3 regions of the Kribbella deserti genome follow, and region 3 is predicted to be linked to each of the others. Evidence: riboswitches for the same ligand, from Rfam matches in the RefSeq annotation. Region 3 holds a riboswitch; each other region holds the start of a gene.

Region 1 (4,352 bases), on a different contig from region 3:
CGCCGTACCGGCCAGCGCCATCACCGCGAGGGCGGCGATGAGGCGAACCAGGTTGACCTTGGTACCGAGGGTGCTGGCGAGTTCGTCACCGAGCGCGATCTGGTTCAGCGAACTGGCCAGGCCAAGCGCCAGAACGGATCCGGCCAGGATGAAGATCCACGCCTGGCTGATGGTCGGTACGTCGGCACGCCCGAGCGAACCGACCACCCAGAAGCGGAACTCGTTCAACGTGGAGATGTCGAGCAAGGTGATCGCGGACGTGACCGAGCCGAGGAATGCCGAAATGGCCGCGCCCGCGAGCGCCAGCTTCACCGGGGTGGCGCCGCCGCGGCCGGCCGAGCCGACCAGGTAGACCACAACGGTTGCCACCAGAGCACCAGCCATCGCGAACCAGACGTAACCGCTGAGGCTGTGGATGCCGAGCAGGCCGATCGCCACCACGACCGCGAGGGCGGCACCGGCGTTCACCCCGAGGATGCCCGGCCCGGCGAGCGGGTTCCGGGTCACGCCCTGGATCACCGCACCCGCGAGACCGAGGCCGGCGCCCGCGAGCAGGCCTGCCATCGTGCGGGGAAACCGCAGGTACCGGATCACGCGGTCGGTATCGGAACCGGTGAAGCCGCGCGCGGCGGCGTACACCTCGTCGGGTCCGAGGAAGCGGTCACCGACCATCACCGAGACCACGACCACACCGGCCAGCACGGCCAGGGCGATCAGCAGACCCGCCGCACGCTGAGCCTGGAACCTCACTTGACCAGGTCGGGATGGATGATGCCGGCGATCAGCTCGGTGGTGTGCGCACCCCGCACACCGGCCGAGTGATGCGCGAACAGGAACGGCTTGATCCGCTTGTTCCGGACCGCCTTCAGATTCGCCAGCGCCGGGTTGTTCATCAACGCGGCCACCTCCGCGGCGGCGTCGGCCTCGGTCATCGTGGCGTCGCAGCAGTCACTCACCAGCACGTAGTCCGGATTGCGCTTGATGAACTCCTCCATGCTGATCTTCACGTTCCGCCGGGAGGTGAGATCGGCGAAGGCGTTCACACCGCCGGCCTCGCGAATCAGCACGGTGCCGAAGTCCGGACCGCCCGAGACGGTCATGCCGCCTTCGAGGTTGGCCCGCAGGATGGCGACCGTCGGCCGGTCGGCCCCGGCCACTTTCTGGCGCACGGCCGCGATCCGGGTCTTCTGGTCGGCGACTACCGCTTCGGCCCGTTCGGACACCCCGAAGATCCGGCCGAGGTCGCGCAGATCGGCGTACACGTTGTCCATCGAGACGGTCTTCGGGTCGATCGCCTCGTCCCCGAGACCGTCCGCCGTCGGGCAGAGCGGGCTGAAGATCCACGTCCGCACGCCGAGTTCGGCCAGGCCCTTGCGTGCGCCGAAGCTCGCGTCACTGCCGTTGCTGCTGAACACGTCGTTGAACCCGGACAGCACGAAGTCCGGATTCTGGCTGAGCAGCTCCTCGCGACTGGGCAGGTTCTTGTAGTACTTCCGGGACTTCTGGGCCTCCGCGTACTCGGGCAGCACCACCGCGTCCAGGTACGCCGTACCGACGAGGCGGTCCGAGATCCCCAGCGCATGGGCCATCTCGATCGCCGGCTGGTACGCCGCGAAGACGCGCTTGGGTGGGCCATCGACGGTGACGTCCAGGCCGCAGTTCCGCACGGTGATGGCGGCGGCCCCGGTTTCGTCACCCGCCTGGGCGGCACCACCGCAGCCGGCGACCAGGCTGCTGCCAACGGTCAGCGCGGTCAGAATCAGGACAGGTTTCAGCAACGCACCAACGGCCATAGGACCGCTCCTCCAGCACCTCGTGGACGGGTCTGACGCGTCGTAGCCGGTCTCCTGGCTGACGGGATACCTCGTGCGCCGACGGGCCTTCCCAGTTGCTCACGCAACCAGTGACCCCTGCTGGGCAGGGTGGCCGATGCACTTCCCGATCACAGTGGCGAGGGCCGCGCCGGTATCTCACCGGCTTCCCGAGCACCACGACGGCGCCACGGTAGCCCATGCCGACATTGATAGACTAAATGTCTACGATTAGACTTATCGTATGAGTGAGCCGACGTACGTCGATCCGCGGTCCGGGCGCGACTACCCGCTGGAGGTTTCCCGCTGGCGCGGGGACGATGGCGCACCGCTGACCGTGTCGGCGCTGCCGGGCATCGGCCCCGACGAGATCGACCCGGGCGTTCGCTCGTTGTGGCGGTATCGTGCCGCTCTGCCCGGCGACATCCGCGAACCGGTCACCCTCGGCGAGGGATGTACGCCGCTGGTGGATCAGCGCTGGGGCGACGCCGACGTGCTGTTCAAGCTCGAGTGGTTCAGCCCGACGGGCAGCTTCAAGGACCGCGGTACCAGCGTGATGATGTCGTACCTCGCGGGCCAGGGCATCGACCGCGTGATCGAGGACAGCTCCGGCAACGGTGGTTCCTCGGTCTCGGCGTACAGCGCTCGCGCCGGCATCCAGGCCCGCATCCTCGCGCCCGAGGGCACCTCCCCGGCGAAGGTGCTGCAGAGTCGCGCGTACGGCGCCGAGGTCGAACTCGTCCCGGGCGACCGCGAGGCCACCTCGGCCCGCGCGCTGGCGGAATCAGCCGAGACGTACTACGCGAGCCACAACTGGCATCCGTTCTTCCTGCAAGGGACCAAAACCCTGGCCTACGAACTCTGGGAGGACCTCGGCTTCCGCGCGCCCGATGCCGTCGTCACCGTGGCCGGGGCGGGCAGCATCGTGCTCGGGTGCGACCTGGGCTTCTCCGAACTCCTCGCGGCCGGGCACATCCCCCGGCTGCCAAGGTTGCTCGTCGCCCAGCCGGAGGCGTGTGCGCCCATCGTCGGCGCGTTCCACGATCAGCCGGTGGAGTTCACGCCGACGATCGCGGAGGGTACGGCGATCCAGCGGCCGATCCGGTTGCCCGAGGTGGTCGCGGCCATCCGGCGATCCGGCGGGGACCTCGCGGCCATTCCGGAGGCCGGCATCGCCGGAGCGGTACGGCGCCTGGCCTCGGTCGGGCTCTACGCCGAACCGACCAGCGCGACGGCCGCCGCGGCGATCGAGGTGTTCCGCGCCCGCGGGCAGATCCGCCCGGGCGAAACGACCGTGGTGATCCTGACCGGGTCGGGGCTGAAGGCAACCACCCGGATGGCCGAGGTCTTCGATGCCTGAGCTGACTCGATTGACTGAGGACGAACTACTGCTGCGCGAGGCCGAGACCATCGTTGTTGCGCTGGGCAAGATGTTTCCCGGCGTCTGCGAGGTGGTGCTGCACGATCTGCGCCGGCCCGACAACGCGATCCGCGTGATCGAGAACAACCTGTCCGGACGGGCCGTCGGCGCGCCCGCGACCGAGCTCGGGCTGGCCCGGGTCGAGGACCCGGACTACCCCAGCGTGATCCAGAACTACCCGAACAGGTTTCCCGACGGGCGCCCGGCCAAGAGCACCTCGATCGGCCTGAAGAACAGCGCCGGCGTGTACGTCGCCGCGATCTGCCTCAACCTCGACGTATCCCTGTTCTCCACGGTCGCGCGGGCCCTCGGCAACCTGGTCCAGACCGATTCGCCCGAGCAGCCGCTGACCGAGAACCTGCGGGCGCGAACCACCGGCGAACTGCGTTCCGTCGTTGAGGAATTCGCCGCCGCGCGAGGTCGAATGCCCCGCGATCTGGAAGTTGCCGACCGCAAGGAACTGCTTCGATCCCTGAAGGAGCAGGGCTTTCTCGAGGTGAAACACTCGGTTCCGGCGCTGACCGAGATCCTCGGCATCTCCCGCGCCACCGTCTACAACTACGTGAGGTGACCATGTCCTCCGCAACCACCCGCACGCCGTACCTGCGGCTGGACTCCGACCGCGTCGTCCGCAACATCCAGCGCCTTCGCGATCAGCTCGCGCCACTCGGCGTACCGCTGCGGCCGCATCTGAAGACGGCGAAGTCGGTCGAGGTCGCACGCCTGCTGTTCGACGGTGGCACCGGGCCGATCACGGTATCCACGCTCGCCGAGGCGGAGGGCTTCGCGGCCGCGGGGTGCACCGAAATCCTTTATGCGGTGGGGATTACGCCCGCGAAGCTACCGGATGTGGTCGCGTTGCGCCGAAGCGGGGTTGACCTCGTCGTACTGCTGGACAGCGTGATTCAGGCTGAGGCCGTCGCCGCCGTATCGAACGAGTCGGGCGTGCGTATCCCGGCGCTGATCGAGATCAACTGCGACGACCATCGAGGCGGGGTCGAACCGGATTCGCCTGAGCTGATCGCGATTGCCCGCGCGTTGAGCGACGGCGGCGAGGTCCGCGGGGTAATGACTCATGCCGGGGAGTCGTACTTCTGCTACACCGAGGCCGAACTGGTCAA
Region 2 (4,352 bases), on a different contig from region 3:
CCCTCGCCGCCGTCGTTGCCGCCGTGCCCGCGATCCATGGCGGCACCGTCGCCGAGGCGGCCCCGGCCGCCGAGACCGGCGCGGCGATCCAGTGCTACGCGATGCCAGGTGGCGGGTGGATTCACAACGCCCGGACCACCAGCGCCGCGCCGAACCGCATCGGGCCGTACGAGGCGTGCCGCAACACCGGCACGATCGCATCCGGCCGTACGGTCGCGCTCGCCTGCTGGCTCTACAACGACTACAACAACCTCTGGTACAAGACGAACAGCAACACCTACATCTACAGCAGCCACTTCAGCTCATCGGTGAAGGACCGCCTCTCCCCCTGCGAGGGCTGACAACACCACCAACGCCCGGGTCCTCCACGCGAGGCCCGGGCGTTTTCACGTGCCGGCAGGACCTGGGCGCACGCTTGTAGCAGACGGCTGCAGTCAAACGCGTGATCGACACGCCAAGGGTTTGACTTCGCCATCTTCGCCAACAATACTTCGAACATACGTTCGATACGGGGTGAGGAGAAGTGGCATGCCAGAGCCGTTTGACTGGGAGATCCTGCACCGGCAGTCGGCGATGGCGATGGTGCGAGGGCAACTCGGGTTCAGCTGGCTCGTCCTGTCGGGGCGACTGGCCGAATTGACCGATGAGCAATACTTCTGGCGCCCAACTCCAGAGGCGCTGACCGTCGTACGGCGGCACTATGCGGGCCGCTTCCGCCTGCACGGGACAGGCGAGTGGACGGCGCAATGGCCGAACGAGCCGGATCATCGCGGGCCACGGACGATCGCCTGGCTGATCGCGCATCTGACCGAGACGTTCTTCGAGCGCTGGGAGTGGACCTTCGGCGAGAGCAGGCAGAGCCGGACGGACATCACCCTGCACGGCAACGCGCGTGATGCCGTCGCCTGGCTCACGCACTGGGTCGAGGCCTGGCAGCAGTCGATAGCCGAACTGCCTGAGGAGGATGTGATGCGAATAGGCCTGAGCCAGGCCACCGGACTGGACGCGGCATCACCATTCGGCCACGTCGTTCTGCAGCTGAACCGCGAGCTGATCCACCACGGCTCCGAGATCATGACACTGCAAGACCTGCACGCCCTGGCGGCCTGACCCACCCTGGCGACCCACCGGCCCGACCAGCCTGACTGGCCGTGGCGGCCTGACCGGCGGCCGAACTCGGCGGCGACACGCGTGTGCCGGTGGCCAAGATTTGCCCAGCGCGCGGCTAGCATCACTACCGCTAGTGGTCCTGAGCGACTAGCACCACAAGGTGTAGTAGTTCAGGGGTAAGAGGGAATCCGGTGGAAAACCGGAACTGCCCCGCAGCGGTGACCGGGAACGACAGCCGTCCAACGGTTCCAGCAGGAACCGCCGACAGCACTGGACCAGCCAGGTTCGGGAAGCGACGGCCGGTAGGACCGAGAGGTATGCCCGGGAGTCCGAAGACCTGCCATTGGCGCGCGCACCGCCGGTGCGCGCCGCCCGAGGCACTCGCGAGGAGAGAGAGCTTTGACCATCACTTCGGTCCCCCGAAGCACCACCGAAAGCAGCACCGCAAGCAGCACCCGAAGCACCACCGTCAGCCCTCAGCTGGAAATGGACCGACTGCGATTGATCGTGGCCGAGGCCGCTGCCGGGCTCGGCTCGGTCGACCCCGAGCTGATCCTGACGGAGACGCTGGCCACCTGCTACGACGACATCACCCAGGACGAGATCGAGCAGGCGCTGATCATGGCCGCGCGCTCGTTCGTCGAGACCGAGCCGGAGTACGGGTTCGCCGCCGCCCGGCTGCTGCTCGACCGGATCCGCCGGGAGGCGCTCGGCCGCGTGCACGGCGAACCGCGCCAGGCGAGCCAGGCCGATATGGCCGCGGCCTACGTCGAGTACTTCCCGGCGTACGTCGAGACCGGTATCGCGGCGGGTCTGCTCGATCCGGCGCTGGCCGGGTTCGACCTCGGCCGGCTGGCCCGGGCGATCCGGCCCGAGCGGGACCTGCAGTTCGCGTTTCTCGGGCTGCAAACGCTGTACGACCGGTATCTGCTGCACATCGACAAGGTCCGGTTCGAGCTGCCGCAGGCGTTCTTCCTGCGCGTGGCGATGGGCATGGCGCTGCGCGAGCACGACCGCGAGGCGCGCGCGATCGAGTTCTACGAACTGCTCAGCTCGTTCCGCTTCATGTCCTCCACGCCAACGCTGTTCAACTCCGGCACCACCCGTCCGCAGCTGTCCTCGTGCTTCCTCACCACGGTGGAGGACGACCTCGCCGCGATCTTCTCCGGCATTCGCAACAACGCGCTGCTCGCGAAGTACTCGGGTGGTCTCGGCAACGACTGGACGCCCGTGCGCGGGATCGGCGCCAAGATTCGCGGCACGAACGGCGAGTCCCAGGGCGTCGTACCGTTCCTGAAGATCGCGAACGACACGGCCGTCGCGGTCAATCAAGGCGGGAAGCGCAAGGGCGCGGTCTGCGCGTATCTCGAGACCTGGCACATCGATATCGGCGAGTTCCTCGACCTGCGCAAGAACACCGGCGACGAGCGCCGCCGGACCCACGACATGAACACGGCCAACTGGGTGCCCGACTTGTTCGTGCAGCGAGTCGAGGCGGACGAGTCGTGGACGCTCTTCTCCCCCGACGAGACACCCGACCTGCACGAGTTGTACGGCGAGGCCTTCGCCAAGCGCTACACCGAGTACGAGGCCGCCGCCGATCGCGGTGAGATCCGGGTCTTCCGCAGGATCCGCGCGGTAGACCTGTGGCGGCGGATGCTGACCGTGCTCTTCGAGACGGGCCATCCGTGGATCACGTTCAAGGACCCGTCGAACCTGCGCTCCCCGCAGCAGCACGACGGCGTGGTGCACTCGTCGAACCTGTGCACGGAGATCACGCTGAACACCAGCGCCGACGAGACCGCCGTCTGCAACCTCGGCTCGATCAACCTGGTCGCCCATCTGACCAGTGACGGCCTCGACGCCGATTTGGTCCGCGCGACCGTGCGGACGGCCGTGCGCATGCTCGACAACGTCATCGACGTGAACCTGTACTCCACGCCCGAGTCCGAGCGAGCCAACCAGCGGCACCGGCCGGTCGGCCTCGGCCTGATGGGCTTCGCCGACGCGCTTTTCGCCCTGCGAATCCCCTACCAGTGCGAAGCGGCGGTCGAATTCGCCGACATCTCGATGGAACGGATCAGCTACCACGCGATCGAGGCCTCGTCCGAGCTGGCCGCTGAGCGCGGGCGTTATGCCAGTTACGACGGTTCGCTGTGGAGCCAGGGCATCCTGCCGATCGACTCGCTGGAGTTGTTGCGCACGGCAAGGAACGGCGATCTCACCGTCGACACCGGCCAAACGCTCGACTGGGACACCCTCAGGGCCAAGGTACGCCGTGACGGCATGCGCAACTCCAACGTGCTGGCGATCGCGCCGACCGCGACGATCTCCAACATCTGCGGGGTGAGCCAGTCGATCGAGCCGATCTACCGCAACCTGTTCGTGAAGTCGAACATGTCCGGCGAGTTCACCGTCGCAAATCCCTATCTGGTCAAGGATCTCAAGGCGCGCGGACTGTGGGACCAGGCGATGGTCTCCGATCTCAAGTTGTACGACGGTGTGCTCGCGCGGATCGACCGGATTCCGGCCGACCTCAAACAGCTGTACGCGACGGCCTTCGAGATCGACCCGCTCTGGCTGATCAAGGCTGGTTCTCGCCGTCAGAAGTGGATCGACCAGTCGCAGTCGCTCAACCTGTACATGGCGGCGCCCTCGGGCAAGGCGCTCGACGAGTTGTACCGGTCCGCCTGGCGCTACGGCCTGAAGACGACGTACTACCTGCGTTCGCTGTCCGCCACGCACGTGGAGAAGTCGACCCTTCAGGGCACCGACGGCCGCCTCAACGCCGTACCCGTCGCCCCGCCAACGTCAACGTCAACGCAGGCGCCGACGCCACCGCCACCGCCACCGCCACCACTAAAGCCGGCCGACGTCTGCTCGATCGAGAACGAGGATTGCGAGGCCTGCCAGTGAGTGTCACCGGGCTGGGCGAGATCACCCTCGGCGCCGGCCGGGTCGAGGTCAGCGACAAGGCGATGATCAACTCGCGCGCGGATGTGAACCAGCTGCTGCCGCTGAAGTACCAGTGGGCCTGGGACAAATACCTTGCCGGGTGCAACAACCACTGGATGCCCACCGAGGTGTCCATGCAGGCGGATATCGCGTTGTGGAAGAGCAGCGACGGCCTCACCGCGGACGAACGGCTGATGCTGAAACGCAACCTGGGCTTCTTCGCGACCGCCGAGTCGCTGGTGGCGAACAACATCGTGCTCGCGGTCTACCGGCAGCTGACCAATCCC
Region 3 (4,352 bases):
GAGCACGACATCATGGACTCCGACGACTACTTCCAGTACCACGGCGGCATGGTCGCGATGGTGCGCCACCTGACCGGCTCCAACCCGAAGGCCTACATCGGCGACTCCGCCGTACCGGCTGCCGTTAAGACGCGGACGTTGGAGGAGGAGACCAAGCGGGTCTTCCGGGCTCGCGTGGTGAACCCGCGCTGGATGTCGGCCATGCGCCGGCACGGATACAAGGGCGCCTTCGAGATGGCGGCGACGGTCGACTACCTCTTCGGTTACGACGCCACCGCGGGCGTGGTCGACGACTGGATGTACGAGACCCTCACCACCGAGTACGTCGCCAACGAGGAAATGGCCGAGTTCTTCCGCAAGTCCAACCCCTGGGCCCGCCACGGCATCGCCGAACGCCTGCTCGAAGCCGCCCAACGCGGCCTCTGGGCCGAACCCACCCCCGAAGCCCTGGCCACCCTCCGCACCGCCCTCCTGGAAACCGAAGGCGACCTGGAAGACCGCTGACCTCCCGCCCGCGCACACGTGTGCGCGTCCCGTCGCCGTCGTGCCGGTTGTGGGGGTTGTGCTGGTTGTGCCGGGCCGGGGTCGTTGGTGGGTGGCGGCGTTGGTTGGTCGTGCGGGTGGATCTTTTCGCACGGTCGGACGCGGAATGCGGTGGATGAGGCGCGCCCGGTGCCGGGTTTTGGTGGGGCTGCCGGGTTTTCGTACGACTACCTGACTGCAACCGGGTAGCGGCCAAACAACTCGGCAGCGGCCACACCACAACCCGGTAGCCGTGCGACAACCCGGCAGCCGGGCAAGAAGCGGCGAGGATGGCTTAGTCGCTTAGTGAGTCCACTGGACAGAATTCGGCCGCTCAGATGTCTGGTGGACTCAGAGGACGAGGCTCAATGCGCGTCGGAGGTCCGTTGCTCTTTGTGAACCTGCTCGAGCCAGTTGCCCAGGGCGGGCAGGTCTTTGACCGACGATCGGTCGACGGTGAATTCCTTGGCCCCGCGTGAAAAGCTGCCAGGCGTAGACCGCTGTCGTGGCGACGGCGGTCGCGACGAGCAGGCCGGCGATCACGAGCTCGAAGTCGTCGCCTGCCAACCCCGAGCGAAGTGTGGACATCTGCGTGGTAACGAGCAGCAGCCACATCACGCCCAGAGTGCCGCCCGCGAACCGCGGCCGCAGCGTGAAGACCACCTTGCCGGTACGGCGCAACTCGTCCGACCACGCCTCTGGCGACGCCTCACCCACCTGAACCGCTCGGTTCCCCACTCGCGACAACTGTAGGGCGAGGCGGATCGCGACGAACGAACGCGAGCAGGGGAGTGGGTGTGACGGAAGCGGCATCCGGGCTGAGGTGAGGGTGTGGGAGGATCGCGGGGACGGTTGGGGAGGAACACCGGTGACTGGCTGAGGCTGGGAGTCCGGGGCGGTCCCGCCACTGTGACCGGCGCCGACATGGGCTGGAAGCCAGGACATCTCCTGCCGTCCGTGGGCCGTTGCTGCGGTTCGCGTACCAGTTGCGCATGCCGCTCGACCCAGGTGTGCGTACCAGTGCCGTTGCGGGCGTGGACACCCGCTGGACGAAGGGAATTGCCGCCGATGCGGTCTGCTCAGCCCACCCCCACCGCCGCTTCTGTCGGCTTTCCGTTCACGGCCGTCGTCGGCATGGACGACCTGCAGCTCGCGCTCGTGCTGGCTGCGGTGTCCCCGGCGATCGGTGGCGTGCTGATCCGGGGCGAGAAGGGCACGGCCAAGTCCACCGCCGTGCGCGCGCTCACCGAGGTCCTGCCCGCGGTGGAGGTCGTCCAGGGCTGCCGCTTCTCCTGCGACCCCGGCCGGCCCGACCCCGGTTGCCCGGACGCGCCGCACGTAGACAGTGGTACGACGTCCCGGCCCGCGCGGCTGGTCGAGTTGCCCGTCGGCGCCACCGAGGACCGCGTGCTCGGGTCGTTGCACCTGGAGCGGGCGTTGTCCGAGGGCGTGACCGTGTACGAGCCAGGCCTGCTCGCGGCAGCGCACCGAGGCCTCCTTTATGTGGACGAGGTCAACCTGCTGCACGACCACCTGGTCGACGTACTGCTGGACGCGGCCGCGATGGGCCGGGCCACGGTCGAACGCGACGGCGTCTCCGTCACCCACCCGGCCCGGTTCGTGCTCGTCGGCACGATGAACCCGGAGGAGGGCGAACTCCGTCCCCAGCTCCTGGACCGCTTCGGGCTCACCGTCGACGTGATGGCCAGCCGGGACCCCGCCGTACGGGTCGAGGTGATGCGCGCGCGCCTGGCGTACGAGGCGGACTCGCTGGGCTTCGCCGGCCGGTACGACGCCGCCCAGCGCGAACTCGCCGAGCGGATCGTGAAGGCCCAGAGCCTGCTGCCCGACGTCATCCTCACCGATGGCGCGTTGCGGCAGATCGCGGAGATCTGTGCGTCGTTCGACGTGGACGGGATGCGGGCCGACCTGGTCACGGCACGTACGGCGATGGCGCATGCCGCTTGGTCCGGGCGCACCGTGGTGGAGGTCGAGGACGTCCGCGCCGCGGCGAAATTGGCCTTGCCGCACCGCAAGCGGCGCAACCCGTTCGACCCGCCGGGCCTCGATGACGAACAGCTCGAGCAGGCCATCAACGACAGCACCCCGCCGGAGGACGAGCCGGACCCCGAGCCGAACGGGCCTGACAACGGCCCGGACGGTGGTGGCGAGGAGTCCCCAGCTGAGTCCTCCGCGGATGAGGCTTCCGCTGATGAGGGGGCGCAGGCGCAACCGGGGCAGGCGCCGAGTGGGCAGGTCGAGGGCGCGGGCGAACCGTTCAAGGCCAGGCTGCTGAGTGTGCAGGCCGCCGGCCGGGGTGTGTCCGGACGGCGTTCGCGGGCGCTGACCGAGGTCGGCCGGGTGGTCGGCGATCGGGCTCGCGTCGGTCGTGAGCCAGGTCGTCCGCATCTGCTCGGCACGATCCGTACCGCCGCGCCGCATCAGCACGCGCGTGGCCGGTCCGGCCCGGGCCTCGCGGTTCGGCCCACCGACGTACGGCTGGCCGTTCGTGAAGGGCGCGAGGGCAATCTTGTGCTGTTCTGCGTCGACGCGTCCGGCTCGATGGGCACCAAGAAGCGGATGACCGAGGTGAAAACGGCCATCGTCTCGCTGCTGATGGACGCCTACCAGCGCCGGGACACGGTTGGGCTGGTGACGTTCGCCGGATCGGCCGCCACCGTGGCGTTGCCGCCGACCGGAAGCGTCGAGACCGCCGTACGACGGCTCGAGTCGTTGCCCACCGGAGGCCGTACGCCGTTGGCGGAGGGTCTGCTGCAAGCGGCCGAGGTGCTCCGGATCGCCGCCATTCGTGATCCCCGGCGAAGGCCTTTGCTGGTGCTCGTGACCGATGGCCGGGCGACGGCCGGGGCGGACGCCTTCGAGAAGGCCCGGCGGGCCGCGGGATGGCTTGCGGACAAGGGCATCGCGGCCGTGGTGGTCGATTGCGAACCGCGCCGGGGCGTTCGGCTCGGCCTCGCGGGCGAGCTCGCGACCGACCTGCGCGCGGAGTACCTGGATCTGGGTGAAGTTGCCGCGGGCAACCTCGTCCGCACCGTCACGGAAAGGGCCGCCTGATGCCGAAGGGACAGCCGAGCGTCGTACCGCAGGACGGTCTGACCACCCGGCAGCGGCGGAACCGGCCGTTGCTGATGGTGCACACCGGCGAGATGAAGGGCAAGTCGACCGCCGCCTTCGGCATGGCCTTGCGCGGCTGGAACCAGGGCTGGAACATCGGCGTCTTCCAGTTCGTCAAGAGCGCGAAGTGGAAGGTCGGCGAGGAAGAGGCCTTCAAGGCGCTCGGGTCGTTGCACGAGGCAACGGGGCAGGGCGGTCCGGTCGAGTGGCACAAGATGGGTGAGGGCTGGAGCTGGTCCCGCAAGGCCGGTACCGAGGAGGACCACGCCGCCGACGCGCTCGAAGGCTGGCGGGAGATCCAGCGCCGGATCGCGGCCGAGACGCACGACCTCTACGTGCTGGACGAGTTCACCTACCCGATGAAGTGGGGCTGGGTGGATGTCGACGAGGTGGTCGAGACGTTGCAGAACCGGCCCGGTCATCAGTACGTCGTCATCACCGGGCGGAACGCCGATCAGCGCCTGCTCGACGCGGCCGACCTGGTCACGGAGATGACGAAGGTCAAACACCCGATGGACTCGGGACAGAAGGGGCAGCGGGGGATCGAGTGGTGATTCCACGTGTGGTCGTGGCCGCGCCTTCGTCCGGCGCGGGCAAGACCACCGTCGCGGTCGGCCTGATGGCGGCGCTTCGCCAGGCCGGGCACACCGTCGCCGGATTCAAGGTGGGACCGGACTACATCGATCCCGGCTTCC

The links. Region 3 has a riboswitch for cobalamin ahead of ACFFGN_RS14290 (putative cobaltochelatase). Riboswitches for the same ligand answer to the same signal wherever they lie in the genome.
Region 1: linked by a shared signal. The riboswitch ahead of ACFFGN_RS26200 (ABC transporter substrate-binding protein) and the one ahead of ACFFGN_RS14290 (putative cobaltochelatase) in region 3 are both predicted to bind cobalamin.
Region 2: linked by a shared signal. The riboswitch ahead of ACFFGN_RS30755 (ribonucleoside-diphosphate reductase subunit alpha) and the one ahead of ACFFGN_RS14290 (putative cobaltochelatase) in region 3 are both predicted to bind cobalamin.

Annotation. Positions count from the first base shown of each region.
Region 1 is NZ_JBHLTC010000035.1:136,698-141,049, forward strand. It holds gene ACFFGN_RS26195 (FecCD family ABC transporter permease) at 1-750, opposite strand, end outside; gene ACFFGN_RS26200 (ABC transporter substrate-binding protein) at 747-1,793, opposite strand; cobalamin riboswitch at 1,821-2,008, opposite strand; gene ACFFGN_RS26205 (pyridoxal-phosphate dependent enzyme) at 2,056-3,171, shown strand; gene ACFFGN_RS26210 (helix-turn-helix transcriptional regulator) at 3,164-3,802, shown strand; gene ACFFGN_RS26215 (alanine racemase) at 3,805-4,352, shown strand, end outside.
Region 2 is NZ_JBHLTC010000039.1:171,521-175,872, forward strand. It holds gene ACFFGN_RS30745 (hypothetical protein) at 1-341, shown strand, start outside; gene ACFFGN_RS30750 (DinB family protein) at 529-1,110, shown strand; cobalamin riboswitch at 1,228-1,469, shown strand; gene ACFFGN_RS30755 (ribonucleoside-diphosphate reductase subunit alpha) at 1,510-4,026, shown strand; gene ACFFGN_RS30760 (ribonucleotide-diphosphate reductase subunit beta) at 4,023-4,352, shown strand, end outside.
Region 3 is NZ_JBHLTC010000018.1:213,368-217,719, forward strand. It holds gene cobN (cobaltochelatase subunit CobN) at 1-504, shown strand, start outside; cobalamin riboswitch at 1,355-1,492, shown strand; gene ACFFGN_RS14290 (putative cobaltochelatase) at 1,591-3,597, shown strand; gene cobO (cob(I)yrinic acid a,c-diamide adenosyltransferase) at 3,597-4,211, shown strand; gene ACFFGN_RS14300 (cobyrinic acid a,c-diamide synthase CobB) at 4,208-4,352, shown strand, end outside.